4 regions of the Cellulosimicrobium sp. 72-3 genome follow, and region 2 is predicted to be linked to each of the others. Evidence: riboswitches for the same ligand, from Rfam matches in the RefSeq annotation. Region 2 holds a riboswitch; each other region holds the start of a gene.

Region 1 (7,185 bases), 640 kb from region 2:
GCCTCACCGACGGCGTCGATGCGCTCGTGGCGGACGACGACGCCGGCCTCGCCGACGCGCTCGTACGCCTCGCGACCGAGGACGGCCTGCTCGACCGGATCGTCGCCCACAACCGGGACGTGCCGTCGTCGGCGGGCTGGCCGCGCGTGCTCGCCGACGTGGAGCGGGCATACGAACGGGCCGCGACGATCGCCGTGGATCGTCGGGCCCGTCCGTCCCGCTAGGGGGTCACTCCCACTCGATGGTGCCCGGGGGCTTGCTCGTCACGTCGAGCACGACGCGGTTGACCTCGGAGACCTCGTTGGTGATGCGCGTCGAGATGACGGACAGCACGTCGTAGGGCAGGCGCGTCCAGTCGGCCGTCATCGCGTCCTCGGACGAGACGGGGCGCAGCACGATCGGGTGGCCGTAGGTGCGGCCGTCGCCCTGGACGCCGACCGAGCGGACGTCGGCGAGCAGCACGACCGGGCACTGCCAGATCTCCTGGTCGAGGCCGGCCTTCGTGAGCTCCTCGCGCGCGATCGCGTCGGCGGCGCGCAGCGTCTCGAGGCGGTCCGCCGTGACCTCGCCGACGATGCGGATGCCGAGCCCGGGGCCCGGGAACGGCTGCCGCGCGACGATCTCCTCGGGCACGCCGAGCTCGCGACCGACCGCGCGGACCTCGTCCTTGAACAGGGTGCGCAGCGGCTCGACGAGCGAGAACTGCAGGTCGTCGGGCAGGCCGCCGACGTTGTGGTGGCTCTTGATGTTCGCCGCGCCCTCGCCGCCGCCGGACTCGACGACGTCCGGGTAGAGCGTGCCCTGCACGAGGAACTTCACCTCGGCGCCGTGCTCGCCCGCGTCCTCGACGATCTGGCGCGCCGCGTCCTCGAACACGCGGATGAACTCGCGGCCGATGATCTTGCGCTTGGTCTCCGGGTCGCTGTGCCCGGCGAGCGCGGTGAGGAACCGCTCCTTCTCGTCGCGGATCACGAGGTTGACGCCCGTCGCCGCGACGAAGTCGCGCTCGATCTGCTCGACCTCGCCCGCGCGCATCAGCCCGTGGTCGACGTGCACGCACGTGAGCTGGTCGCCCACCGCACGCTGCACGAGCGCCGCGGCGACGGCGGAGTCCACGCCGCCCGAGAGGGCGCAGATGACGCGCGCGTCGCCGACTTGGGCGCGGATCGCAGCGACCTGGTCCGCGATGACGTTGCCGGGCGTCCAGTCCGGTGCGAGGCCCGCGCCGTCGTACAGGAAGTGCTCCAGCACGGTCTGGCCGTGGGCGGAGTGCTTGACCTCCGGGTGCCACTGCACGCCGTAGAGGCGACGCTCGCGGTCCTCGAACGCGGCGACCGGCGAGCCCGACGACGTCGCGAGGACCTCGAAGCCCTCGGGCGCGCGGTGCACGGCGTCGCCGTGGCTCATCCATGTGGTCTGGTTCTGCGGCGTGCCGTCGAGCAGCACGCCCGCGGCGCACACCTCGACCTCGGTGCCGCCGTACTCGCGCAGACCCGTCTGGGCGACCTCGCCGCCGAGCGCCTTCGCCATGGCCTGGAAGCCGTAGCAGATGCCCATGACGGGCACGCCGGCCTCGAACAGCGCCGGGTCGACGAACGGGGCACCCGTCGCGTACACGGACGAGGGACCGCCCGAGAGGATGATCGCGGCCGGGTCCTTGGCGAGCATCTGCTCGACCGTGAAGGTGTGCGGCACGATCTCGGAGTAGACCTTGGCCTCGCGCACGCGGCGCGCGATGAGCTGCGCGTACTGGGCGCCGAAGTCGACGACGAGCACGGGCCGCGGGGTCGAGGCCACCTCGGCGGTGGTGGGGGTGTCGGGAGCGGTGGCGGGTGACGTCACCCGTCCAGGATAGTCGCCGTGCGGCGGGGCTCGTCCCGCGTCTCAGGCGTCGGTGCGCACCTCGGCGCGCGCCGCGACGCGCTCGCGCAGGGCGCGGGCGGCCGCCTCCGGGTTGCTCGCCGCCGTGATCGCGCGCACCACCACGATCCGGGTCGCGCCCGCGTCGAGGACCGCGTCGAGCCGGTCCGCGTCGATCCCGCCGATCGCGAACCAGGGCGTCGCGGGCCGGGTCGCCGCGACGTCGCGCAGCAGGTCCAGGCCGACGGCGGCCCGCCCCGGCTTCGTCGGGGTCGCCCACAGCGGACCCACGCAGAAGTAGTCCACCGCCGGGTCGGCCTCTGCCGCGGCCGCCTGCGCGGCCGAGTGCGTGGACCGGCCGAGCGCGGGCCCCGCGCCGAGCAGCGCCCGCACGGCCGGGACCGGCAGGTCGCCCTGGCCCATGTGCACGACCGGCGCGCCCGTGACCGACGCCACGTCCGCCCGGTCGTTCACGGCCCACAGCGCGCCGTGCTCCGTCGCTACGCGCGCGACGAGCTCCTGGAGCTCGAGCTCGCGCGCGACGTCGAGCGTCTTGTCGCGGAGCTGCACGACGTCCACCCCGCCCGCGAGCGCCGCCCGCAGGAAGTCCTCGAGGTCGCCGCGCTCCTCGCGCGCGTCCGTGCAGAGGTAGAGCCGCGCGTCGGCGAGCCGGGCGCGTGCGGCGTCCCCTGCCGACGGGGCGGGAGTGGCCGGGGTGGTGGAGGTCTCGGAGCTCACCCGCGGGAGCCTAGCCTCGGCGGGCCCACGGCAGGAGGTACTGTGGCCGACAGCACGGGAGCCCCGCACGGGGCTGAGAGGGCGTCGCCGCCGACCGTCGAACCTGATCTGGGTCATGCCAGCGAAGGGAGCGCACATGAGCCTGTCCGTCCACCCGTCCGCGGGTGGCTCCGTCGTGCCCGACGGCGCGCGCGACGTCGTCGTCGTGGGGGGCGGGATCGTGGGTCTCGCCGTCGCGTGGCGCGCCGCGCGCGCGGGCCTGACCGTCACGGTGCTCGACCCGGCGCCGGGCGCGGGCGCGACGCACGCCGCAGCGGGGATGCTCGCGCCGGTGACCGAGGCCGACTTCGGGGAGGAGGCCGCCCTGCGGCTCCACCTCGCGGCCGCCGCGGCGTGGCCGGCGTTCGCCGCGGACCTGCGCGCGGCGACGGGGGCGGACGTCGGGCTGCGGACCGCCGGGACGCTCACCCTCGCCTACGACGCGGACGACCTCGCGCTGCTCCGCCGCGTCCTCGCCCTGCACGCCGCGCACGGTCTCGCGTCGCACGAGCTCACCGTCGCCGACGCGCGCCGACGCGAGCCGTACCTGGGCCCGCGCGTCGCCGGGGCGGCGTGGGCCCCCGCGGACCACGCCGTCGACCCGCGCGCGACGCACGCCGCGCTGCTCGCGGCGGTCGTCGGACGCGACACCGCGGGCGCGGGCTCGGCCGCCGGGACCCGCGTCGTCCGCGCGGCCGCGACCCGGCTCGCGCTCGATGCCGGGCGCGTGGTCGGCGTGCACGACGACGCCGGCCGGCTCCACCGCGCGGGTGCGGTCGTCGTCGCGGCGGGCTGGCAGTCGGGCGCCCTCCTCGCGGACGTGCCGGGCGTCGTCGTGCCCACGCGCCCGGTGAAGGGTCAGACGCTGCGGCTCGACGCGGGCCCGGACCTCGCGCTGGAGCACGTCGTGCGCGGGCTCGTGCAGGGCCGGCCGGTGTACGTCGTGCCGCGCGACGCCGAGCCGGCGGGGCCGCGCGCGGGTCACCGGGAGGTCGTCGTCGGGGCCACCACCGAGGAGAACCCGGACGACCGCCGCGCCACCGCCGGCGGGGTCTTCGCGCTCCTGCGGGACGCGCGCGCCCTCCTGCCGGGGATCGACGAGGCCGCGCTGGTCGAGGTGACGCCGCGGGGGCGTCCCGCGACCCCGGACAACCTCCCGCTCGTCGGGCCGACGGACGTCCCGGGGCTGCACCTCGCGACGGGCCACGGCCGCAACGGCATCCTGCTCGCCCCGCTCACGGCCGACGCCGTCGTCGCCGGGCTCGGCGGGCTCCCCGCGCTCGGCGGGACGGAGCCCGGCGACGACGTCGCGACCGCCCTCGCCACCGCCCGGACCGACCGCTTCGCCCGCACCGCCACGACACCGAGGTGAGACCCGTGACCGCACCCGCACCCACCGCGCTCGTCAACGGCGAGCCGTACCCGCTCGACGGCGACGTCGACCTGGAGCGGCTCGTCGCCGCGCTCGTCCCCGCCTACGTCGCCGACGGCACGCCGCAGGGCGTCGCGGTGGCCGTCGGGGACGCCGTCGTGCCGCGCGGCGCCTGGGCGACGACCGTCGTCGCGCCCGGGGACCGCATCGAGATCGTCACCGCCGTCCAGGGCGGCTGAGGAGGAGCCATGACCACGACCGACGTCTCCCCCGCCACCGCGAGCGGCCCGGCCGGCGCCGACGACCCGCTCGTCGTCGCCGGCACCCCGATCGGGTCGCGCCTCGTCATGGGCACCGGCGGGGCCGCGAACCTGCTCACGCTCGAGGACGCGCTCGTCGCGTCGGGCACCGCCCTGACGACCGTCGCGATGCGACGCGTCGCCGTCCGCGCCGGCGGGGACGCGAGCCCCGACGCCGGGATCTGGGCGCTGCTCGCCCGTCTCGGCATCCGCGCGCTGCCCAACACCGCCGGGTGCTTCTCGGTGCGGGAGGCCGTCCTCACCGCGCACCTCGCGCGCGAGGCGTGCGGCACCGAGTGGGTCAAGCTCGAGGTGATCGCCGACGACGTGACCCTCCTGCCCGACCCGGTCGGCCTCGTCGAGGCGGCGGACCAGCTCGTGCGCGACGGGTTCGTCGTGCTGCCCTACACGAACGACGACCCGATCCTCGCGCGCCGGCTGGAGGACGTCGGCTGCGCGGCCGTCATGCCCCTCGGGGCACCGATCGGCACGGGGCTCGGCATCCTCAACCCGCGCAACGTCGAGGCGATCGCCGCCGCGGCCCGGGTGCCCGTGATCCTCGACGCGGGGATCGGCACGGCGTCCGACGCCGCGCTCGCGATGGAGCTCGGCTGCGACGGCGTGCTCCTCGCGACGGCCGTCACGCGCGCCGCCGACCCGGTCCGCATGGCCCGCGCGATGCGCCTCGCCGTCGAGTCGGGCCGGCTCGCCGCGGGCGCCGGGCGCATCCCCCGCCGCGAGGGCGCCCTGGCGAGCTCGTCCCCGCAGGGCCGCCTCGACCTCGCCCTCTGACCCCGTCGACCAGGCGGTCCCTGCGCGCCGAGCAGGCCATCCCGGCTCGTCCGCCGACCAGGACGCGCCACGACCACCTGGTCGACGTGCAGGGGGGCTAGGGGGTGGGGGTCTTCAGGGCGTCGAGGAGGGCCGGGACGCCGCCGACGACGGAGCGTGCGTCGAGGCCCGCCGCGCGGGCGGCGTCGGCGACGCGGGCGGAGCGGCCGCCGACCGCGCACACCACGAGCACCGGGCGGTCGGCGGGCAGGTCCGCGATCGCCGCGGCGGCACCGGGGTCCTGCGCGCCGCCGAGGAACTCGCCGCTCGGGACGAGCGTCGACCCGGGGAGCGGGCGCACCTGCGCCTCCCAGTCCTCGCGGACGTCGAGCAGGAAGGGTGCGGCGTCGTCGGCCCGCAGCAGGGCGGCCGCGTCAGGGGCGGACACGTCGCGCGGCGCGGGCCCCGGTGCCCCGGTCGGCCCCGCCCCGCCACCGGGCACCGCCACGACCGACGCCGCGGGCCGGAGCCCGCAGAACGCGGCGTAGGCGTCGTCGCCCGGCAGGAGCGCGGTGACGGGCTCGCGCGTCGGGTCGGCGCGCACGGTGAGCTGGCGCCACGAGAGGTCGAGGGCGTCGTAGACGGCGAGGCGGCCCAGCAGCGTCGTGCCGGCGCCGGTGACGAGCTTGATCGCCTCGGTCGCCATGACCGAGCCGACGGTGCCGCACATCGCGCCGAACACGCCGCCGGTCGCGCAGTCGGGTGCCGCGCCCGGGGGCGGCGGGACGGGGAACACGTCGCGGTAGGTGACCCCGCGCGGGCCCTGCTCCCCCGACCCCGCCGCAGGGTCAGGACCCGCGGCGTCCGGGTGCGGGGCGTCGTCGGGCACGGCGAACCGGGGCGCGGCCCAGAAGACGCTGACCTGTCCCTGGAAGCGGTAGATCGAGCCCCAGACGACGGGCAGGCCGAGGACCTCGGCCGCGTCGGAGACGAGGTAGCGGGTCGGGAAGTTGTCGGCGCCGTCGAGCACGACGTCGTAGCCGCGCAGCACGTCGAGCGCGTTGTCCGCGTCGAGCCGCAGCGCGTGCTCGACGACGTGGACGTGCGGGTTGACGTCCGCGATGCTCTCGTGCGCGGAGTCGACCTTGCGGCGCCCGACGTCCGACCCGCCGTGGATGACCTGGCGCTGGAGGTTGGACGTGTCGACGGCGTCGTCGTCGACGATGCCGATCGTGCCGACGCCCGCGGCGGCGAGGTAGAGCAGCGCGGGGCTGCCGAGGCCGCCCGCGCCGACGACGAGCACGCGCGCGGCCGCGAGCCGCCGCTGGCCCTCGGTGCCGACGCCCGGCAGCGCGAGGTGGCGCGCGTAGCGCTCGAGCTCCGGCGTCGAGAGCTCGTGACCGGGCGCGACGAGGGGCGCGAGCGGCGTCGTCATGCCGCGTACTGCTCCTCCAGCGCGACGAGCTTCGCGTCGGCCTCGGCGTGCACCTTCTTCTCGAGGATGAACGACATGACCGGCACGACGCCCGCGAACACCATCGTCGCGAGGCGGCCCCAGCCCCAGCGCATCTTGGTCCACAGGTCGAGCACGGTGACGAGGTACACGACGTAGATCCACCCGTGGGCGAAGGGGATCCAGGACACGTAGCGCATGATCCCGTCGACGTCGACGAACGCACCGACCCCGTACTTGACGAGCATCTCGACGCACAGGATCAGCAGCATCACACCGGTGATGATCGCGAGGACCCGGTAGCGCGCGAGCGCGCCGCGCGCCTTGCGGATCGCGGTGCGCGCGGCCTCCGCGCTGGGGGCCGCCGCGTCGGCGGGGGCGACGACGGGCGCGTCGGTGGGGGTGGCCGGGTCCTGCGTGGTCATGGGAGAGGTCCTCGTTCCGGGCGAGACGGCCGCGGCGGTCTCCGCCGCGTGCGGTGGCGTGACGCGGTCGCCGCGTTAAACCGTCGCCGCGTGTCGGACGCCGAACCTAGGGTAGAACACCGTGCGACCCCTCCCTCTCCCCGACCCGGGGACTCCCGACCTGCGCGGCCCGTCCCGCTACCTCCTCTGGATCGCCCGGCGCCAGTGGACGGTGCTCACGGTGTCCGT
Region 2 (7,185 bases):
TCCGTGCACGCGAAGGTCGCCGACCGAGGGCGACCGTGACCGCCGCGCGACCCTAGGCTGAGGCCATGCACGCGATCGTGGCCCGCGCGGCGGGCGGTCCCGAGGTCCTCGAGTACACCGAGCTGCCCGACCCGTCGCCGGGCCCGGGGCAGCTCCTCGTCCGCTCCGCGGTGGCGGGCGTGAACTTCATCGACACGTACAAGCGCTCCGGCGTGTACGCGATGGAGTACCCGCACGTCGTCGGGAGCGAGGGGGCCGGGGTCGTCGCCGAGGTGGGCGAGGGGGTCGAGGGGTTCGCCGTCGGCGACCGCGTCGTGTGGACCGAGGCGCCGGGGTCGTACGCGGAGCTCGTCGTGGTGGACGCCGGGCAGGCGCTGCACGTGCCGGACGCCGTCTCGCTCGAGGGCGCGACCGCCGTCGCGCTCCAGGGGCTCACGGCGCACTACCTGTGCACGTCGTCGTACCCCGTGCGTCCGGGCGACCGTGTGCTCGTGCACGCGGGCGCGGGCGGCGTCGGGCTGCTCCTGACCCAGATGCTCGTGGCGCGGGGCGCGCACGTGATCTCCACGGTCTCGACCCCCGAGAAGGCGGAGCTGTCCCGCGGCGCGGGCGCCGAGCACGCGATCCAGTACACGGCGTTCGCCGACCTCACCGCCGAGCTGCCGGAGGTCGTGCGCGGGCTCACGGGCGGCGAGGGCGTCGCGGCGGTGTACGACTCGGTCGGCAAGGACACGTTCGACGCGTCGCTCGCGTCGCTGCGCCGCCGCGGCACGCTCGTCCTCTACGGCGGCTCCTCCGGGCAGGTCCCGCCGTTCGACCCGCAGCGCCTCAACGCGGGCGGCTCGCTCTTCCTCACGCGGCCCAAGCTCGCCGACCACACGGCGACGCGCGCCGAGCTCGTCGAGCGCGCGACCGAGGTGCTCGGCGCCGTCGCGGGCGGCACGCTGCACGCGCGCGTCGGCGCGACGTTCCCGCTCGCCGACGCCGCCGACGCCCACCGCGCGCTCGAGGGACGGGCGACCACCGGCAAGGTGCTGCTCCGTCCCGCCGGGGCGGACGACGCTCACGCCACCACGACCGGGACCACGACCGGCACGACGACCGGGACCGCGTGAGCTGGGACTGGGTGCCGCCGCGCCCGGGCGAGGAGGACGGCTCCGACGGCGGCCCCTCCCCCGCGCTGCGCCGCACCGTGACGGTGCTCGCCGTGCTGCTCACCGCGGTGTTCATCGTCTACTACGTGACCGTGGCGGTGCGCCAGCAGGCCGACGCGTGCGTCGCCGACCGGCCCGCGGGCGTCGCGGTGCAGGACGTCGAGGCACGGTGGCGCTGGGTGCCGCCGGGCTACGCGTGCGAGTACGCCACCGCCGACCAGGACGTCGCCCGCGCCTGACCCGCCCGGCATCCCCCACCACCACCGACGAGGACCGATGACCGACCTGCACGACCGCCCCCTGACCCTGCTCGGCGCCTATGCCCTCGCCGGCGTCCCCGACCCGGGCGGCTGGTACGCCGCCCTCGACGAGGACGGCCTCGGCGGCCTCGAGCACCCCGTCGACCCGGACGACACGGATGCGCTCGCGACGACCGCGGCCGCGCTCCCGGCGCACTGGGCGCTGCTGCCGACGACGGTCGCCGCGACGGCCCGCCGCGCCACGGCCGACCGCTCCTACGGCCTCGCGTCCGACGACGAGGAGGGTCGGTGCGAGGCGGTCGACGGCGTCGCGCGCGTCCTCGCGGCCGTGACGCGGCTCGCCGAGGCGGAGGGTCGACGACGCGTCGTCGCGGTCGAGCTCCAGTCCGCGCCCGGTCCCGGCCGCGGGTCCGGCGCGGCGCTCGCGCGCAGCCTCACCGAGCTGGCCGCCGTCGCGCCCGCCGGGCTGCCGCTCGTGGTGGAGCACTGCGACGCGCCCCGCCCGTGGGGCGTCGCGGAGAAGGGCTTCCTCGCGCTCGACGACGAGATCGCCGCCGTCGCGCGCGCGGCCCGGGACACGGGCCACCCCCTGCACGTCGGGCTCAACTGGGGTCGGTCCGCCATCGAGGGGCGCAGCGCCGCGACGCCCGTCGAGCACGCGCGGGCGGCCGCCGGCGCGGGCCTCCTCGCGAGCGCGATGCTCTCCGGTGCCGCCGGCCGGCCCGGCCGGTGGGGCGCGCCGTGGGCGGACGCGCACGTGCCGCCCCACGGCCCGGACCCCGCGCTCCCCGGCCCGGACGAGTCGATGCTCGGCCCGGCCGAGGTGCGCGAGTTCCTCGCCGCGGCGGGGCCCGTCCCGCTCGTCGGCGCCAAGGTGACCACGCGGCCCGCGGACGCCCCGCCCGCGCAGCGCCTCGCCGTCGCGCGCGCGACGCTCGCCGTGCTCCGCGACGCGCTGGCCGATCTCGACACCGACCGCGGAGTCGGCCGCAGGGCCGACCACGCACCGAGCCGCCCCACGGCCTGAGCGCGTCCCGCGGGCCGGGGCCAGGCACGTCGCAGCAGCCCGGGCTCGGCCGGTCGGCCCAGGCTCAGCCCCGCCGCACGGGCGCCGAGCGGTGCAGGTGGTCCACGGGCCCCCGGCCCGTCCCCACCCGCAGCGCGGCGCCGGCACGCAGCGCGCCCGTGAGCCACTCCTTCGCCTCGCGCGCGGACTCCTCCCAGCTCGCGCGCTGCGGCCGCAGCGCCGCGAGCGCCGCCGAGAGCGAGCACCCCGTGCCGTGGGTGTGGGGCGTGTCGACGCGCTCGGCGTCGAACGTCGTGACGGTGACCGCCCCCGGCGCGCGGCCCGTCGTCGGCCCGGGCGCGGGGACGACGAGCGCGTCGGGCGACGTGCGTCCGGTGAGGTGACCGCCCTTGAGCAGCACGACGGCGTCGCTCGCGGTCGCGTACGACGTCGCCTGGTGCAGGGCGTCGTCCCACGTCGTCGCGGGCTCCTGCCCGCCGAGGACGGCGAGCTCGGGCAGGTTCGGCGTGACGACGTCGGCGCGCGCCGCGAGGTCGCGCACGGCCTGCTCGGCACCCGCGTCGAGCAGGCGGTGGCCGGACGTCGCGACCATCACCGGGTCCAGGACGACCCAGGGCCGCGGAGCACCCGTGGCGGCGCGCGCCGCGGCGAGGTCGTCGAGCCACTCCCCGACGGCGCGGGCGTTCGCCTCGTCCGCGACCATGCCGATCTTCACGGCATCGACGTCGACGTCGTCGGACACGGCGTCGAGCTGCGCGCGCAGGAACGCCGGCCCGGGGACGTGCACCGACCGCACGCCGTGGGTGTTCTGCGCGACGAGCGCCGTGGTGACGGCCATGCCGTAGGCGCCGTGCGCGCAGAACGCCTTGAGGTCGGCCTGGATCCCGGCGCCGCCGGTCGGGTCGGTCCCCGCGACGGAGAGCACGCGGGGGCGGGACGGTGCCGGGTCGGGCCCACGGCCCGGGTCGGGTCGGTGATCACGGTCCGCGGGGGCGGGGACCGGGTCGGAGGTGTGCCGAGGCAGGGCGAGCGTCATCGCGCGGACATCCCTTCGCTGGTACGAGCCAGATCAGGTTCGACGGGTCTCATCTCAGCCCCGGTGCGGGGCACCCCGTGTCGCGGGCCATGCTACGCGGCGACCCGTGCGCTTTTCACCCGCCCCGACGCGTGAGACGACGCGCGTGCGCGCGTCTTTCCGGGTATGACGCAGCACGTCGCCCCCGCGACCCGCCCCTTCCTGCCGGACGCGCCCGTCCCGGTCCAGGTGCCCGCCCTCTGCACGACGTTCGACCGCGACGGCCGGCGGGTCGTGCTCACGGGCGTCGTCACGCACGACGCAGGCGGGCTCGTGGCGTTCGAGTACGAGCACCCCGAGCGGGGCCTGTGGCACGTGTGGGTCGACCGGGACACGTGCGTCCCGCTGTGACCCGGTGCCCGGACGCACGGACGCCGCCCGACCGGGGGGTCGGGCGGCGTCGGCCGTGCGGGGTGCGTGCGCTCAGCGGGCGGGGAGCTCTCCCGGCATCGGGTCGTCGGCGCCCCAGCGCGTGACGCGCAGCCGACGGCCGTCCGGCCCGGGCAGCGCGACGCCCGCGCGGGCGGCCTCCTGGGCGGCCGCGCGGAGCGACCCGGGCGAGTCGTGCGTCACGCGCACGAACGCCCCCGAGAACGCGTCGAGCTCGCCGCGGGCGATCGCGACGACCATCTCGACCGTGCGCTCGACGGGCGTCCACTCCGTGCGACCCTCGTGCATGACCATGGACGCCGTCATGTCGGTCTGCACGACGCCCGGCGACACCTCGAAGGTCCGCAGCCCGAGCGCGTGGCCCGAGCGGTGGAGGTTCGCCCCGAGGCGCAGCAGCGCCGTCTTGCTCGCGTTGTACGCGCTCGCGCCCTCCATGTCGTGAGAGCCCGCGCCGCTGTTGAGGTCGACGACGCGGCCGCCGCCGCGCGCGAGCATCCCGGGGACGACCGCGCGCGCGAGCAGGAACGGCCCGCGCACGTTGGTCTCCAGGACGGCCCACCACTCGTCGGGGTCCGCCTCCCAGAGCGGCACCTCGGCGTCGACCCGGCCCGCGTTGTTGACGAGCAGGTCCACGCTCCCGAGCGCGGCCTCGACCTCGCGGACGGCCGCGGCCACCGCCGCCGCGTCGGTCACGTCCGCCGTGACGACGACGGCCCGGCCCGCGCCGGCGAGCGCGGCGATCTCGTCGGCCACCCCGGCGAGCCGGCCCGCGTCGCGCGCGAGGAGCGCGACGTCGAGACCGGCCGCGGCGAGCCCGACGGCGACCGCGCGGCCGATGCCGCGCGACGCCCCGGTGACGAGCGCGGTGCGCGCGGGCACCACGTCCGGCGTCGTGCCCTCCCCCGGTGCGTCGCTCATGCGCGCAGCTCCGCCCCGACGCGCTCGCGCGCGGCGGCCACGGCGCCCTGCCGGACCCGCGCGACGTCGTCGGCGGTGAGGGTGCGGTCCGCGGCGCGCAGCCGCAGCGAGAACGCGAGCGACTTGCGCCCGGCGCCCACCTGCTCGCCCGTGAAGACGTCGAACAGCACGACCTCCTCGGCGAGCTCGCCGGCGCCCTCGACGACCGCGGCGCGCAGCGCCTCGGCCGGCACGTCGGCGGCGACGACGAACGCGAGGTCCTCCTTCGCCGCCGGGAACCCGGAGACCGGGGTCGCCTGGACGGGCTCGTCGGACGCACCTGCGACGAGCGCCGACAGGTCGAGCTCGAACGCTACGGAGCGGGCGGGCAGGCCGACGTTCTCGAGCACCTTGGGGTGCAGCTCGCCCGCGTGCCCGACGACCGTCCCGTCGGCGAGCTCGAGGCGCGCGCAGCGCCCGGGGTGGAACGGGGCCCGCGCGGTGTCGGCGACCACGCGCACGGCGTCGTCCCCCCGCAGGCCGGCGCGGTCCGCGACCAGGCGCGCCGCGTCGAGCGCGTCCGTCCAGTCCGCCGGCCGGCCGGGGCCCCACCAGCCCGCCCGCTCGCGACGACCGACCAGGACGCCCGCGACGTGGCGCGGCTGCGCCGGGAGCGCGGCCTCGATCGCGGCGAGGTCGTCGTCGGAGGGACGCACCCCGCCGGGCAGCGACGGCGCGGCCGGGGCGCCCGGGCGCGGGTGCGTCACGAGCCCGACCTCGAACACGGCGACGTCCCCGAGCCCGCGGCCCACGTTGCGGCGCGTGGTCTCCAGGAGCGTGCTCAGCACGTCCGTGCGCATCAGGGGACGGTCGTCGGCCAGCGGGTTGAGCAGGCGCAGCGCCCGGCGGCGCTCGTCGTCCGCGGGGATCCGCAGCGCGTCGAGCTCGCCCTCGCCGACGAACGGGTAGCTCAGCGTCTCGACGAAGCCGTGCTCGGCGAGCGCGCGAGCGACCGAGCGGCGCACGCGCTGCTCGCGCGTGAGCCCGCGGCCGCCGGGCGCCGCGGGGAGCACCGACGGGATCTCGTCGTACCCGACGAGGCGCGCGACCTCCTCGACCAGCTCGGCCGGCTCGGTGAGGTCGGGGCGCCACGACGGCGGGGTCACGACGACGACGCCCGTCGCGGCGGCGTCGTCCGCGTCGACCGTGCACCCGATCGCCCCGAGCGTCCCGACGACCTGCTCGAGCGTGTACGGCACGCCGACGAGACGCTCGGCCTCGCCGACGGGCAGGTGGATCGGCGTGGGCGCGGTCACGCGGTCGAGGTCGCTGACGGCCGGGTCGGCGGTCCCGCCGCCGAGCTCGACGAGCAGGTCGACGACGCGCTGCGCCGCGACCGCGGGCAGCAGCGGGTCCACCCCGCGCTCGAACCGCTTCGCGGCCTCGCTCGACAGCTTGTGGCGGCGCGACGTGCGCGCGACCGTCACGGGGTCGAAGTGGGCGGCCTCGACGAGCACCGCCGTCGTCTCCGGCCCGACCTCCGAGGAGGCACCGCCCATGACGCCGGCGAGACCCAGCACGCGCGCGCCGCGCGCACCGTCGGGGCTGTCGGTGATGAGCAGGTCCTCCGGGTCGAGCGCGCGGTCCACGTCGTCGAGCGTCGTGAGCCGCTCGCCCGGAGCGGCGCGCCGCACCACGACGGGGGCCGCGACCTTCTCGAGGTCGTACGCGTGCAGCGGCTGCCCGAGGTCGAGCATGACGTAGTTCGTCACGTCGACCGCGAGCGAGATGGGCCGCATGCCCGACGCCGTGAGGCGGCGCTGCATCCACGCCGGCGTCTGCGCCGCGGGGTCGAGCCCGCGCACGACGCGCGTGACGAACCGGTCGCACCCGACGACGCCGTGGACCGGCGCCGCGTCGTCGACCTCGACGGGGAAGCCGTCGGGCGTCGCCGCGGGCGGGGGCGTGGGCAGGGAGCCGGGCAGGCCCGGGTCCGTGAAGCGCGCGCCCGTCGAGTGCGAGAACTCGCGCGCGACGCCGCGGTAGGAGAACGCGTACCCGCGGTCGGGCGTCACGTTGATCTCGAGCACCTCGTCGCCGAGCCCGAGCAGCGCGACCGCGTCCTGCCCCGGGGTGAGGTCCTCGGCCGCGTACCCGAGCCGCGGCAGCACGATGATGCCGTCGTGGTCCTCGCCGAGGCCGAGCTCGCGCTGCGAGCAGATCATGCCGTCGGACACGTGCCCGTACGTCTTGCGGCTCGCGATGGGGAACGGACCGGGCAGGACGGAGCCCGGCAGCGCGACGACGACGAGGTCGCCCGGCGCGAAGTTGTGCGCGCCGCACACGATGCCGCGCGCACCACCCGCCGGCATGTCGGCCGGC
Region 3 (7,185 bases), 1.4 Mb from region 2:
CACAAGGCGACGGGCCTCGACAACGAGTCGTCGTACACGTTCACGGTGACGGCCGAGAACAAGGCGGGCCGGACGGCGGAGAGCGCGGCGTCCGCGGCCGTGGTCCCCTACGGTCGCCCCGAGGCTCCGCCCCGGCCGAGCGTGCAGAACGTCGGCGGCGGCGGGCAGGACAGCGGCATCCCGCGCGTGTCCTGGGGTGCCGCCGACGCGAACGGCAGCCCGATCACGAAGTACACCGTCACGGCGGCGCCCGGGGGCGCGAAGAAGGACGTTGACGGCACGTCCGTCGACTTCACCGGCCTCCCCGCCGGGAACTACACGTTCACCGTCACCGCGACGAACAAGGGCGGCACGTCCACGTCGAGCCCGGCGTCGGGGCAGATCAGCGCGTACGGCAAGCCCAGCGAACCGGGCGTGTCCGTGTCCCGACTGAGCGCGACCTCGGGCCGCTTCTCGATCTCCGCGCCCTCGTCGAACGGTGGCAACGACGTCTCGCGCTACAACTGGCAGATCGAGGGCGGGTCCAGCGGCTCGGGGCGGACGGTCGACGTCGGGAACGACTACGACCAGACGTTCCGCCTCCGAGCGCAGGCGTGCAACGCCGCGGGCTGCGGAGCGTGGAGCGGGTGGGCGACGCACCGCACCGACCCGCGCCCGGTCCCGCCGACCATCTGGGTGACGCGTGGGCCCGGGAAGGCCACCGGCTCGTGGGGCGACTGCCAGAACACCAGCGTCTGCACGGTCTTCCGCGTCAACGCGAACGCGACGTTCCCCTCCGGCACCTACACCTTCGCGTGCTACTACGACGGGAACCGCATCGGCAGCTTCACGTGGACCGAGCACCTCAGCGCGGGCGGCTACGTCGACCTCGGGTGCATCCTGGGCAACCCGTACGGCACGCGGGCCACGGCCAAGGTCTACGTGACGATCAGCCCTGCACCGAGCGGCATCGTGGTCGAGCACCGGGACTGGCCCATCAGATAGCCCGGCGACGGCCGATCTGCCGTCGGCGAATGAGCCGACGGCAGATCGGCCTCCTCACGGGACCCGGGCGGGCGCAGGGTGGTCGCATGACCACGCACCTGACCGGCCGACCCGCCGTCGGCGACCACCACCGGACCCCGCGCGCGGAGGCTGCCGCCCCGCCAGCCTCCTCGTTCGACGACCAGCTCACGACGCGCCTGCTCCACCAGCGCATCGTCGTCCTCGGCACGGCCGTGGACGACGCCGTCGCGAACCGCCTGTGCGCCCAGCTCCTCCTGCTCTCGGCGGAGGACCCGCGCGCGGACGTCGCGCTCTACGTCAACTCCCCTGGCGGCTCGGTGAGCGCCGGCCTCGCGATCTACGACACGATGCGGCTCATCCCCAACGACGTGTCGACCGTCGCGATGGGCTTCGCCGCGAGCATGGGCCAGTTCCTCCTGTGCGCGGGGACGCCGGGCAAGCGGTTCGCGCTGCCGCACGCGCGGATCATGATGCACCAGCCGTCCGCCGGGATCGGGGGCACCGCCGTCGACATCGCGATCCAGGCGGAGAACCTCGTCTACACCAAGGGGCTCATGCACCGGCTCCTCGCGGAGAGCACCGGGCAGTCCGTCGAGACCATCGCCGACGACTCCGACCGCGACCGCTGGTTCACCGCGCAGCAGGCGCTCGAGTACGGGATGGTCGACCGGATCGTCGAGAGCGTCGACGACGTCCGCCCCGCTCGTGCGGCTCGGAAGGTGGGTCTGTGATGGCGAGCTACACGATCCCGACCGTGGTCGAGCGCACGCCGCTGGGCGAGCGCGCGTTCGACGTCTTCTCCCGCCTGCTGTCCGAGCGCATCGTGTTCCTCGGCACGGAGATCGACGACGGCGTCGCGAACGTCGTCATGGCGCAGCTCCTGCACCTGGAGTCGGACGCCCCGGACCAGGAGATCGGGCTGTACATCAACTCCCCGGGCGGCTCCGCGACCGCGCTCATGGCGATCTACGACACGATGCAGTTCGTCCGCTGCGACGTCTCGACCATCTGCATGGGCCAGGCGGCCTCGGCCGCGGCCGTCCTGCTCGCGGCGGGCACGCCCGGCAAGCGGTTCGTGCTGGAGCACTCGCGCGTCCTGCTGCACCAGCCGTCGGGCGGTGGGGAGGGCACGATCTCGGACCTGTCGATCCAGGCCGAGGAGATCCTCCGGATCCGGTCCGAGACGGAGGAGGTGCTGGCGCGGCACACGGGCCAGACCGTCGAGCGCCTGCGCGCCGACACCGACCGCGACCTGGTGCTCACCGCGCGCCAGGCCGTGGAGTACGGCGTCGCGGACGCCGTCGTCACCTCGCGCAAGCTCGCCGCGGCGGCGTGACGCCCGACCGCGGAGGTGACACCGTGCGTCGTCAGCCGCGTCGTCAGCCGCGTCGTCGGAACCACGACCGGCGGCGCGGCTCGGGTGCCGCCTCGGCGGGCGTCGGCTCGGGCGCGGCGGGCTCCTGCTCCGCGGGCGCAGGCTCCGGCGCGGCCGGCTCCTCCGCCGGCGACTCCGGGACGGTGAGCGCGGGCGCCGTCGGCGCCGAGGCCGCAGGGTCTGCCGCGGCGGGCTCCGGCATCGCGGGCTCCGCCGCCGCGGCCTCGGGCTCCGCCGCTGCGGCCTCGGGCTCGGCGGCCAGGGGCGCGGCGGCCTCGGGCGCGGCGGTCCGCCCGGACGACGCGGAGATGCCCGCGATCCGTCCGCGCTCGTCGAACCGCACGGTCACGGTGCCGTCGGGCACGTCCAGCACGACGGCGCCGGTCCCGTCCTCCACGGCCGGCAGGCCGCGCGCGCTCGCGTAGGACGCGACGGCGCGCCGGTGGTCGACGACCGTGACGGACAGCAGCCCCTCGCTCAGCGTGCGCACGACGCGCGGCACGCTCGGGGCGGGCAGGGCGAGGTCGGCGTCGTCCAGGAGGAACCACGCGCGCGTGCCGCCGCCGACGGGAGCGCTGTAGTGGGCGAACGAGCCGGTCACCGCCTTGGCCGCGAGCGCGAGCCGGTGAGCGAGGTCGTCGGCCAGCGGGAGCTCCGGCTCGGCGGCCTCGCGCAGCCCGGTCCGGCGCGTGCTCTCGGCGGCGGTGAGCACGGCCTCGGGGAAGCCGTTGACGTTCTGCCACGCCCACATCCACGTGCCCGGCCCCGGCGCGGCCGTGCCGAGGAACTGGAGGCGGGACGTCGCGGTCCCGCCGTCGGGCGCGGTGAAGGTGAAGACCCCGGTGGTCAGGTCGGCGGCCCAGGCGTCGTCGCCGTGGAGGTCCGTCAGGTGGAGCTGGTGCTCGTGGGAGAGGAACGCGGCGTCGTCGACGAGGTCCTGGAGGGCCGGGACGTCCTGGGCTGCCGTGCCGTGCGCGGTCTGCGGCTCCGTCATGGACCGACGGTAGCGGCGCGCACGACGCCCGGCCCGCGCACGACACGCGGCACGGCGGGGACGGTCGCTCAGGCCGCGAGGAGCAGGACGTCGCCGGCGCGCGCTGTCGGACGGCCCAAGGTCTCGGCGACGGGGAGGTCCCGCACGGGCTCGCCCACCGGGGCGACGTGCCGTGGCGCGGAGAGGGCACCGCGCTCTCGCGCGGAGGACAGCACGCGGACGGGCGCGAGCGGCCGGAGCTCCTCGCCCGTGCGGGCGACGAGGTCGACGAGCCGCAGGCCGAGGGCGCCGCACACGGCGGCGAGGACCTCGGACGACGCCTCCTTGCGCCCGCGCTCCACCTCGGACAGGTAGGCGGTGGAGACGCGCGCGGCGGCCGCGACGTCGACGAGCGTGCGCCCCTGCGCGAGCCGCGCCCGCCGCAGGATCCCCCCGATGACGTGGCGCAGGAGGGGCTCCGCCCGCCCGCCCGCCCGGGAGCGGGGGCTCGGCATCACCCCGTCCGGCACCACGTTCGGCAGCGTGCCCGGCACCGCGCTCGTCGCGTCCATGCGTTCACGCTACCCGCGGCCCACCCGGGTGCCGAGGCACCCGGGTGGGTATCTGCTGCTGGCGTAAGGCCGGGCGCACGGCGCGACGTCGGCCGCGCGCCCGGCCGGGCGGGTCACCAGCGCTCGAGCGACCAGGCCATCTGCCAGAAGCGGATCTCGTGGCGGCAGCTCAGCTCGAACGCGCGCTCCATGCGCGCGCGCTCCGCCTCGCCCGCGTCCGCGGCGAGCGCGTCCAGGCGTGCGCGCAGGTCGGTGAGGACGTCCTCGGTGCGCTCGGCCGCGTAGAACTGCCACCAGCCCGCGAGCGGGTGGTCGTCGCCGAGGGCGCCGGGCGTCGTCTGGCGCTCGCCGAGCCAGAAGCGCCGCGCGGACCAGATGTAGGTCCACGGGCACGGCAGCAGCGCGGCGAGCAGCACGCCGAGCGAGTCGCGGCCGGCCGCCGTCATGTGGTCGACGTAGGCCTGCGCGCTGGGCGCGAGGCGGTGCGTCTGCGCCTCCTCGTACGTCACCCCGAGGAAGTCGCACATCGCGTGGTGCGCGTGCGACTCGTCGTCGAGGAGGAAGCCGGCCTTGTCGTGGAAGTAGGCCGCCCACGACCGGTCGGGCGCGAGGGCCATGCCGAGGCCGTAGCAGCGCAGGTAGGCCGTGAGGTACTGGTGGTCCTGGCCCACGTAGTGGCGGACCGCGGCGGGCTCGACGGAGCCGTCGCGCAGCCCGGCCAGGAAGGGGTGGTCGTAGAACGTCTCGAAGAGGTCCGCGTACCGGCGGGCGAGGTCGGCGGTGAAGCCGGTCTCCTCCTGCCGGACGAGCGCGGTCGGGTCGTCCGCGAGGACAGGGTTCAGGGTGATGGCAGCAGGCGTCGTCATGCCCACGTTCCTCCGCTCGTGCTAGCGAGATCAGGTTCGACGGGTCCGGGCGGCCGTACCGCTCGTCTCAGTCCCTCGGCCCGGGCCGTGGCCCGGGCGGGACGCCCCGCGTGGTTCGCGCCGACCCTAGCAAGGACGGCGCCGGTGCGGGAGCCCTCGCCACGGTGTGGGAATATAGTTGTAGCGACAACAAGTTGGAGCAGACATGACCACGAGCACGCCGGGCGCGCCGACCGACCGCCTCCTGTCCCCGTCCACGAGCATGGACGCCGTCACGCTGCGCGTGGGCGACCTCGAGCTCATGACCTCGTACTACACGGGCGCGTTCGCCCTCGCCCCGCTCGAGGAGCGGTCGCGCGGCGCCGAGGTGCACCGTGTGCTGGGCCGCGGCCGCACACCCATGCTGCGCCTCGTGCACACGCCCGGGCTGCCGCCCGTCGACCCGCGCCAGGCCGGCCTGTTCCACACGGCCTTCCTGTTCGACGACGGCCCGAGCCTCGCCGCGACCGTCTACCGCGCCGCGCAGGACCGCCGCGGCACCTTCGTCGGGTCGAGCGACCACCTCGTCAGCGAGGCGTTCTACTTCACCGACCCCGAGGGCAACGGCGTCGAGCTCTACACCGACCGCCCCCGCGAGACGTGGGTGCGCGAGCACGGCCAGATCCTCATGACGACGACGTTCCTCGACCCGAACGCCTACCTGCGCACGCACCTCGACCAGGAGACGTTCGACGCCGGCCCCTCGCTCGCGGGCCGCGTCGGCCACGTGCACCTGCAGGTCGGCGACGTCGCGACCGCCCACGCCTTCTACGTCGACGCCGTCGGCTTCGAGGCGACGCTCACCGGGTACAGCGGGGCGCTCTTCGCGTCCGCGGGCGGGTACCACCACCACGTCGCGATGAACGTGTGGAACAGCGCGGGCGCCGGGCCCCGCGCCGCGAGCCTCGGGCTCGGCGACGTCGCCGTCACGGTGCCGGGCCGCGAGGACCTCGACGCGCTCGTCGCCCGCCTCCGTTCCCGCGGGCTGGAGCACGCGGACGACGGCCGCTCCGTCGTCGTGCACGACCCGTGGGGCACGCGCGTGACGCTGTCCGTCCCCGGCACCACGACCGAGGAGCTGCTCGCGCGCTGAGGCGCGGCGCCCCGGGCACGGGGCGCGCGGCCGGGGCACGAGGCGCACGATGGGAGGACCCGCCGAGCGCACCGAGGAGCGACCGTGTTCCGCAGCCTCTTCCCCGTCCTCACCGTGGCCGACCTCGACCGGTCCCTCGGCTTCTACCGCGACCTGCTGCGCGGGACGGTCGAGTACGCGTTCCCCGACGACGGCCCGCCCGTCTACGTGAGCGTGCGCGTGGGCGGGTCACCGCTCGGGCTCGGGCAGGGCGACCCGCCTCCGGCGGACACCCGCGTCGTGCTGTGGGTGTACGTCGACGACTGCGACCGCGCCGTCGAGCACCTCGCGGCCGCGGGCGTGCCCGTCCTGGAACCGCCCGCGGACCAGCCGTGGGGCGAGCGCGTCGCGCGCGTACAGGACCCGGACGGCACCGTCGTGATCCTCGGCCAGGAGGCCGCTCCCCCGGCCGAGCCGGAGGGCCCGACGGGGCTGTCCTAGCCCGGGGAGGCCTGGCGCCGCGGAGCCGACCGCCCGTCGGCATGGTGCCCCCACCGGGACTCGAACCCGGAACACGCCGGGTTTAAGCCGGCCGCCTCTGCCAGTTGGGCCATGGGGGCGCGGGCCGAATCTACCGCGCGCGCGGCGCTCTCCGGGCCCGTCGGCACGACGGCCGCCCGCCCGGGACCTGGACGCGACGAGGGGCGAGCCGCACGCGCGGCTCGCCCCTCGTCGTCGGGCACGACGGCCGGGCCGGGGCCCGGCCGCGACCTCAGGAGGCCTTCGCCGCCGGCGTCCGGTCGTCGGCGTCGACGGTGCCCGCACCGGACTCCGCCGCGGCCGCCGAGCCCTGCGCGGTCTGCTTGACCGGGTCGCCGTCCTTCTTGGGCGGGACGGACGCGGCGCGGAACTCCGCGCGCGGGTCGTGCAGCGAGCCGAGCGACACGAGCTCGCGGCCCATGAGGAACTGGCCGATCCAGCCGATGAAGATGCGGATCTTGCGGTTTCCCGTCGGCATCGCCATGACGTGGTAGCTGCGGTGCATGAGCCACGCGAGCGTCCCACGGAGCTTGAACACGCCGAACAGCTCCGCCACGCCCTTGTACAGGCCGAGCGACGCGACCGTACCGACGCTCTTGTGGCGGTACTCGACCGGCGGCTCGCTGTGCAGCTCGAGCGCGAGGTTGTCGGCGAGGCGCGTGGCCTCACGGATGGCGTGCTGCGCGTTCGGCGGGCAGAACTTGCCCGGGTTCAGCACGTCCGGGACGGCGGCGCAGTCGCCC
Region 4 (7,185 bases), 1.9 Mb from region 2:
GACCGCCGCCTGCCCGACCACGGAGCCGAACACCTGCCCCGGCGACGCGCCCACCGCGCGCAGGAGCGCGAGCTCGCGCGTGCGGCGTCGGACGTGCATCGAGAACGTGGTGGTGATGATGAACGTGCCGACGAACAGCGCGAGCGCGGCGAACACCAGCAGGAACGTCGACACGAACCCGAGCTGGTCGGCGATCGCGTCGCTCGTCTCGTCCCGCAGCTCGGCGCCCGTCAGCGCCTCGGCGCCCGCGGGGAGCGCGGTCGCGACGGCGTCGCGCAGCGCCTCGGGGGAGACGCCGTCGGCCGCGTAGAGCGCGACCGACGGGACGAGGCCGTCGGGCGCGTACGTCGCGGCGGCGGTCCCGGCGTCGAGCAGGACGATCGTCGCGCCCGCCATCGGCGCGGACAGCGAGACCTCGCCGACCACGCGCACGGGCCGCACGGCGTCGCCCAGCACGACGTCGGTCGTGTCGCCCACCGCGAGGCCCGACGACGCGAGCGTCGCCGACTCGAGCGCGACCTCGCCGCCGTCGCGGGGTGCGCGGCCGTCGACCACCTGCGGGCCGGGGTCGCGGGGGTCGTAGGCGACGCCGATGCTCGGCGCCTGGCTGCCGAGGACCGCGGTCCCGTCCGCGCCCACGAGCACCGCGGGACCGCTCACCTCCGGGAGCGCGAGCGCGACGTCGTCGCGCGCGCCGAGGTCGCGCGCCAGGTCCGCCGGGACGAGGCTGCGCGCACCGCCGACCTGGGCCGACGTCGACATCAGCGCGTCCCCGGCCGACGACGCGCCGCGGACGTACGCGTCCGCCTGGACCGACGAGGCGACGATGCCGTCGAACGTGGTCGCGAGCATCGCGCGCAGCGCGAACGTGCCGGTCACGAACGCGACGCCGATCGTCACGGCGAGGACCGAGAGGACGAGCTGCGCGCCGTGCGCGCGCACGCCGCGCAGCGCGATCCGGCCCATCATCGGGCGGCCGCCGTCGTCGCTGCCGGGGTGGCGTGCGCCGGGGGCGGCCCGGCGGGCGTGAGGGAGCCCAGCGTGTCGAGGACCGCCTGCGGCGTGGGGTCGTGGAGCTCGGTCACGAGGCGGCCGTCCGCGAGGAAGAGCACCCGGTGGGCGTACGACGCGGCGGTCGGGTCGTGCGTGACCATCGCGACGGACTGGCCGAGGTCGTCCACGGACGCGCGCAGGAAGCCCAGGACCTCCGCGGCGGCGCGCGAGTCGAGGTTCCCCGTTGGCTCGTCCGCGAGCACGATCGCGGGTCGCGACACCAGCGCCCGCGCGCACGCGACGCGCTGCTGCTGCCCGCCCGACAGCTCGGCGGGCCGGTGCCCCAGCCGGGGGCGCAGGCCCACGGCGTCGACCACGCGGTCGAACCACTCCCGGTCGACGGGCCGCCGGGCGATCGCGAGCGGCAGCACGATGTTCTCCTCCGCCGTGAGCGTCGGCACGAGGTTGAACGACTGGAAGACGAACCCCAGGCGCGTGCGCCGCAGGCGCGTCAGGCGCCGCTCGCTCATCGCGGAGACCGTCTCGCCGTCGACCACGACCGTGCCCGACGTCGGCGCGTCCAGACCCGCGAGGCAGTGCAGGAGCGTGGACTTCCCGGACCCGGACGGGCCCATGATCGCCGTCAGCCGACCCTTCTCGACGTCCACGTCCACGCCGTCGAGCGCACGCACCGCGGCCTCGCCGCGCCCGTACGTCTTCACCAGCCCGCGCGCGGTCGCGATCGCGGGTCGCGCAGCGCCCTGAGCGCCCTCGGCGCCCTCGGCGGGCGGGCCCTCGCGCGGGGTGCTCCGCTGTGCCGCACCTGTCGTCGTCACGTCCTCGTCCGTCCTCTCGTCGTGCCGCTGCGCGGGAGCGTCGTGGCTCGCCGGGCGGCGTCGTCCTGTGGTGGCCGCCGGGGCTCCCGGCGGCCGTACCGACCCTCCCGCGGCGCGCCTGCCCGCGGCATCGGGGGCGGGCCCCGAACCGTCCCTGGTCCGCGGGCGCCGGCGCTCAGGGTTCTCTCAGGGGACTCTCCGGGCGAGGGGCCGGTGTAGGCTCGCGGTGAACGACAGGGGAGCTCCTGGAGGAGCTGAGAGTGCGGACCACCGCAGACCCTCGAACCTGATCCGGTTAGCACCGGTGGAGGAAGTCGGGAATCTCGATCACCTGCTCGCGCGGTCCGTCGCGCCCACCCGGCGCGTGGCTCGTCGGGCCGGTGGACCCCTCCTGAACGTCCAGGGAGGACACATGCAGCACACGACCACCCTCGCCCGCCGCGGCCGGGCCCTCGCGACCGGCGTGGGCGCGACGCTCGCGCTCCTCGCCCTTGCGGCCTGCTCGGGTGGTGACGGCGCCGGGGGCGACGACGCGTCGTCGGGCAGCGGGGGCACGGTCACCCTGGTGACCCACGACTCCTTCGCGGTGAGCGACGACGTGCTCGCCGCGTTCGAGGAGGAGAGCGGGCTCACCGTCGAGCAGGTCGCGCCCGGCGACGGCGGCGCGCTGGTCAACCAGCTGATCCTCACGAAGGACTCGCCGCTCGGCGACGTCGTGTTCGGGATCGACAACACCTTCGCGTCGCGCGCGATCGACGAGGGCGTCCTCGAGCCGTACACGCCCGCGGACGTCTCGGAGTCCGCCGCGTCGTACGCGGTCGGCGACCGCGGTGAGCTCACCGCCGTCGACCTCGGGGACGTGTGCGTCAACGTGGACCACGCGTGGTTCGCGGACGCGGGGATCCCCGAGCCCGTGACGCTCGAGGACCTGGCGAAGCCGGAGTACCGGGACCTCCTCGTCGTGACCAACCCCGCGACGTCGTCGCCGGGCCTCGCGTTCCTCCTCGCGACCGTCGGGGCGTTCGGTGAGGACGGCTGGGAGGACTACTGGGCGGACCTGCGCGCCAACGGCGTGAAGGTCGTCGACGGCTGGTCCGACGCGTACTACGTCGACTTCTCCGGCTCGGAGGGCGCGGGGCCGCGCCCGCTCGTGCTGTCGTACTCGACGTCGCCCGCGTTCACGCTCACCGAGGACGGCTCCGCGTCGACCACGGGCGCGCTGCTCGACACGTGCTTCCGCCAGGTCGAGTACGCGGGCGTGCTCGCGAACGCGAAGAACCCCGAGGGCGCGCAGCAGCTCCTCGACTTCCTCGTGAGCGAGACGTTCCAGGCCGACGTCGCCGACCAGATGTACATGTACCCCGCCGACGACTCCGTCACGCTGCCCGACGGCTGGGCCGAGTTCGCGCCGCTCGCCGACGAGCCCTTCGAGGTCGCGCCCGCCGACGTCTCGGCGCACCGCGACGAGTGGATCAAGGCATGGACGGCGACGGTCGTCGACTGACCCCCGGTCCCCGAGCGACCACGGCTCTCCCTCGCGGGGTAGAGCCGTGGTCGCGCGGGGTAGAGCCGTGGTTGCGCGGGGGAGAGCCGTGGTGAGGGGTCGGGAGGTCCGGCGGGGCGGCGTCGGGCGCGGGGTGCTGTGGGGTCTGGCGGCGGCGGTGCCGCTCGCGTTCCTCGGGGTGTTCTTCGCGTGGCCGGTCGTCACGCTCGTGGCGCGCGGGTTCGTCGGGGACGACGGCGGCCTCGACCTCTCGGGGTTCGCGGAGGTCTTCTCGGAGCCCCGCACGTGGCGGATCGTCGGCCTCACGCTCTGGCAGGCCGTGCTCGGCACGGCGCTGTCGCTGCTGCTCGGCGTGCCCGGCGCGTACGTGCTGTACCGGTGCCGGTTCCCCGGGCGCCGGGTCGTGCGCGCGCTCGTCACGGTGCCGTTCGTGCTCCCGACCGTCGTCGTCGGCGTCGCGTTCCGGTCGTTGCTCGTGCAGGGCGGCCCGCTCGGGTTCCTGCGGCTCGACGAGACGTTCGCCGCGATCGTCGTCGCGCTCGTGTTCTTCAACTACTCCGTCGTGGTGCGCACGGTCGGCGGCCTCTGGGAGCACCTCGACCCGCGCGCCGAGCAGGCGGCGCGCGCCCTCGGCGCGACGCCGTGGCGCGCGTTCCGCACCGTGACGCTCCCGGCGCTCACGCCCGCGATCGCGAGCGCCGCGTCGATCGTCTTCCTCTTCTGCGCGACGGCGTTCGGCGTCGTGCTCGTGCTCGGCGGCATCCGCTACGGGACGATCGAGACGGAGATCTGGATCCAGACCACGCAGTTCCTCGACCTGCGCACCGCCGCGGTGCTGTCGGTCGTGCAGCTCGTGGTCGTCGCGGCGGCGCTCACGGTCGCGAACCGCACGCGGGCCCGGCGCGAGCGCGCCCTCAACCTGTCGTCGTCGGCGTCGTCCGCCCACCCGCTGCGCCTGTGGCGCGACGGGCGCCCGACGGGCGACCTCGCGCCCGCGGCGCTCACCGCGGCCGTGGTGGTCGTGCTCGTCGGGCTGCCGCTCGGCACGCTCGTCGTGCGCTCGTTCCGCGTCCCGGGCGGCGGCTGGGGCCTCGACAACTACGCGAACCTCGGCACCACGGGCGGGCGCAACGCGCTGTCCGTCACCGTGTGGGAGGCGGCGGGCAACTCGCTGCGCACCGCCGCGCTCGCGACCGTGCTCGCCGTCGTGATCGGGGGTCTCGTGGCGCTCGTCGTGTCCCGGCGCCCGCGCTCGCGCGGCGGGCGGCGCGCGATCTCGGTGCTCGACTCGGTGTTCATGCTCCCGCTCGGGGTCTCCGCGGTGACGGTCGGCTTCGGCTTCCTGATCACGCTCGACCGGCAGCTCGGCCTCGACGTCGACCTGCGCACGTCGGGCCTCCTCGTGCCGATCGCGCAGGCGGTCGTCGCGACCCCGCTCGTCGTGCGCACGGTCCTGCCGACGCTGCGCGCCATCGACCCGCGCCTGCGCGAGGCCGCCGCGACCCTCGGCGCCGCGCCCGGGCGCGTGTTCCGCACGGTCGACGGCCCGATCGCCGCGCGCTCGCTCGGCCTCGCCGTCGGGTTCGCGTTCGCCGTCTCGCTCGGGGAGTTCGGCGCGACGTCGTTCCTCGCCCGCCCGGACAGCGCGACCCTGCCGGTCGTGATCTTCCGGCTCATCGGGCGCCCGGGCGCCGAGAACTACGGCATGGCGCTCGCGGCGAGCGTCGTGCTCGCGCTGCTCACCGCGACCGTGATGCTGCTCGCCGAGCGGTTGCGCGGCGACCGACCCGGAGGAGAGTTCTGATGGTGCAGACCGACCCCGCCCCCGCGCGCGCGGGGGCGCCGGAGCCGTCGCGCCCGGGCCCCGGCACCGGGGACGCCGCCGGGCTCGCGGTGCGCGACGTCGTCGTGCGGTACGGCGGGCGCGGCGCCGGGGGAGCGCGCACGGACCCCGGCACGACGGCGGTCGCGGGCGTCACGCTCGACGTCGCGCCCGGCGAGGTGCTCGCCCTGCTCGGGCCGAGCGGCTGCGGCAAGTCGAGCCTGCTGCGCGCCGTCGCGGGGCTCGAGCCGGTCGCCGCGGGATCCGTGGCGTGGGACGGCCGCGACCTCACGGGCGTCCCCGTGCACCGCCGCGGGTTCGGGCTCATGTTCCAGGAGGGCCAGCTCTTCCCGCACCGTGACGTCGCGGGCAACGTCGCCTACGGGATCGCGGGGCTGCCGCGCGCCGAGCGCGACGCGCGCGTGGCCGAGCTGCTCGACGTCGTCGGGCTCGCCGGGTACGAGCGGCGCGCGGTCGCGACGCTCAGCGGGGGCGAGCGCCAGCGCGTCGCGCTCGCCCGGTCGCTCGCGCCGCACCCCCGCCTGCTCCTGCTCGACGAGCCCCTCTCCGCGCTCGACCGGGGGCTGCGCGAGCGCCTCGCGCTCGACCTGCGCGAGGCCCTGCGCGCCACCGGCACGACGGCCGTCTTCGTCACCCACGACCACGACGAGGCGTTCACCGTCGCCGACCGCGTCGCCGTCATGGACGCGGGCCGGCTCCTCCAGGTCGCGCCGCCCGAGGACCTCTGGCGCGCGCCCGGGTCGCGCCGCGTCGCGGAGTTCCTCGGCTACCAGGCGTTCGTGCCGCAGGGGCCCGGCAACCTGCTCGCGGTCGGTCCGCGCGGCCTGCGGCTCGCGGGCGAGGGCGTGCCGGCGTCGGACGACGCGTGGGGCGCGACCGTCGTCGGGAGCGTGTTCCGCCGCGGCGCGGTCGAGGTGACCGTCGACGTCGACCTGCCCGGGCGCTCCGGCGGTGCGCCCGCGCGGCTCGTGGCGCTCGCGGGTGCCCCGGCGGTCGTCGAGCCGGGCGACCGGGTGCGGGTCGTCGTCGACCCGGCCGGGTGCGCCGTCGTGCCGGCCTGACGTCCCGGGGTCGCCCCGGGCCGTGCGACGAGCGAGAGCGCCGCAGCCGACCTAGCGTCGGGGGATGGACGACGTGACGACCGGTGACCACCCCCCGGAGAAGAACGGCAGCAAGTCCGCGAAGATCCTGTACCGCCCCGTCGGCATCGTCAGCTCCGTCGTGGGCGGGCTCGTCGCCGGGCAGGTGTTCAAGCAGATCTACAAGCGGGTCTCGCCCGGCCACCGCAAGGACGCCCCGACACCCCTGCAGTCGGAGTACCCGCTCAAGGAGATCGTGCTCGCGGCACTCCTGCAGGGTGCGGTCTACGCGGTGGTGAAGGCGCTCATCGACCGCGGCGGGGCACGCGCGTTCGAGCGCTGGACGGGGGAGTGGCCCGGCGACTGACGGTCAGTCGAGGCCCGCGGCGTGGACGAGCAGCGCGACCTGCGTGCGGTTCTCCAGCCCGAGCTTGAGCAGCACGCTCGACACGTGGGCCTTGACCGTCGGGACGCTGAGGAACAGGCGCGCGGCGATGTCCGCGTTCGTCGCGCCGCGGCCGAGCTCGACCGCGACGTCGCGCTCGCGCCCGGTGAGCGCGTCGAGCGCGGCCCGGGCCCGCTCGCGCTGGCCGCCCGCGTCGGCGATCGACGTCATGAGACGCCGCGTGATCTCCGGTGACAGCACGGGCTCGCCCGTCGCGGCCGCGCGCACGGCGGCGACGATCCGCTCCGGCGGCATGTCCTTGAGCAGGTAGCCGGACGCGCCGGCGTGCAGGGCGCCGACGACCTCCTCGTCCGTGTCGAACGTCGTGAGCACGACGACGGCCGGCGCGTCCGGTCGCGCCCGCACGCGCCGCGTGGCCTCGATCCCGTCGACGCGCGGCATGCGCAGGTCCATGAGCACGACGTCGGTCGGGTGGGCGTCGAGCACGGCCGTCACCTCCACGCCGTCGGCGGCCTCGCCGACGA

What was found. Region 2 has a riboswitch for thiamine pyrophosphate ahead of thiD (bifunctional hydroxymethylpyrimidine kinase/phosphomethylpyrimidine kinase). Riboswitches for the same ligand answer to the same signal wherever they lie in the genome.
Region 1: linked by a shared signal. The riboswitch ahead of thiO (glycine oxidase ThiO) and the one ahead of thiD (bifunctional hydroxymethylpyrimidine kinase/phosphomethylpyrimidine kinase) in region 2 are both predicted to bind thiamine pyrophosphate.
Region 3: linked by a shared signal. The riboswitch ahead of HKK73_RS14450 (TenA family protein) and the one ahead of thiD (bifunctional hydroxymethylpyrimidine kinase/phosphomethylpyrimidine kinase) in region 2 are both predicted to bind thiamine pyrophosphate.
Region 4: linked by a shared signal. The riboswitch ahead of HKK73_RS16640 (thiamine ABC transporter substrate binding subunit) and the one ahead of thiD (bifunctional hydroxymethylpyrimidine kinase/phosphomethylpyrimidine kinase) in region 2 are both predicted to bind thiamine pyrophosphate.

Annotation. Positions count from the first base shown of each region.
Region 1 covers NZ_CP053419.1:1,209,838-1,217,022, reverse strand. Annotated here, with positions in the region: gene HKK73_RS05490 (glycosyltransferase family 4 protein) at 1-224, shown strand, start outside; gene guaA (glutamine-hydrolyzing GMP synthase) at 229-1,842, opposite strand; gene thiE (thiamine phosphate synthase) at 1,885-2,598, opposite strand; TPP riboswitch at 2,643-2,745, shown strand; gene thiO (glycine oxidase ThiO) at 2,735-4,009, shown strand; gene thiS (sulfur carrier protein ThiS) at 4,015-4,248, shown strand; gene HKK73_RS05465 (thiazole synthase) at 4,258-5,100, shown strand; gene HKK73_RS05460 (ThiF family adenylyltransferase) at 5,198-6,514, opposite strand; gene HKK73_RS05455 (DUF3817 domain-containing protein) at 6,511-6,957, opposite strand; gene HKK73_RS05450 (ABC transporter ATP-binding protein) at 7,079-7,185, shown strand, end outside.
Region 2 covers NZ_CP053419.1:1,854,251-1,861,435, reverse strand. Annotated here, with positions in the region: gene HKK73_RS08420 (FadR/GntR family transcriptional regulator) at 1-39, shown strand, start outside; gene HKK73_RS08415 (quinone oxidoreductase) at 66-1,115, shown strand; gene HKK73_RS08410 (hypothetical protein) at 1,112-1,393, shown strand; gene HKK73_RS08405 (DUF4862 family protein) at 1,431-2,441, shown strand; gene thiD (bifunctional hydroxymethylpyrimidine kinase/phosphomethylpyrimidine kinase) at 2,506-3,366, opposite strand; TPP riboswitch at 3,471-3,565, opposite strand; gene HKK73_RS08395 (hypothetical protein) at 3,643-3,867, shown strand; gene HKK73_RS08390 (SDR family oxidoreductase) at 3,940-4,824, opposite strand; gene pheT (phenylalanine--tRNA ligase subunit beta) at 4,821-7,185, opposite strand, start outside.
Region 3 covers NZ_CP053419.1:3,220,675-3,227,859, forward strand. Annotated here, with positions in the region: gene HKK73_RS14425 (Ig-like domain-containing protein) at 1-984, shown strand, start outside; gene HKK73_RS14430 (ClpP family protease) at 1,071-1,736, shown strand; gene HKK73_RS14435 (ClpP family protease) at 1,736-2,341, shown strand; gene HKK73_RS14440 (DUF6882 domain-containing protein) at 2,385-3,374, opposite strand; gene HKK73_RS19370 (helix-turn-helix domain-containing protein) at 3,443-3,925, opposite strand; gene HKK73_RS14450 (TenA family protein) at 4,039-4,791, opposite strand; TPP riboswitch at 4,782-4,910, opposite strand; gene HKK73_RS14455 (VOC family protein) at 4,997-5,923, shown strand; gene HKK73_RS14460 (glyoxalase/bleomycin resistance/extradiol dioxygenase family protein) at 6,008-6,403, shown strand; tRNA gene HKK73_RS14465 (tRNA-Leu) at 6,446-6,522, opposite strand; gene HKK73_RS14470 (NAD(P)/FAD-dependent oxidoreductase) at 6,675-7,185, opposite strand, start outside.
Region 4 covers NZ_CP053419.1:3,716,730-3,723,914, reverse strand. Annotated here, with positions in the region: gene HKK73_RS16650 (ABC transporter permease) at 1-969, opposite strand, end outside; gene HKK73_RS16645 (ABC transporter ATP-binding protein) at 966-1,736, opposite strand; TPP riboswitch at 2,055-2,159, shown strand; gene HKK73_RS16640 (thiamine ABC transporter substrate binding subunit) at 2,242-3,333, shown strand; gene HKK73_RS16635 (iron ABC transporter permease) at 3,422-5,137, shown strand; gene HKK73_RS16630 (ABC transporter ATP-binding protein) at 5,137-6,237, shown strand; gene HKK73_RS16625 (DUF4235 domain-containing protein) at 6,302-6,622, shown strand; gene HKK73_RS16620 (response regulator transcription factor) at 6,626-7,185, opposite strand, start outside.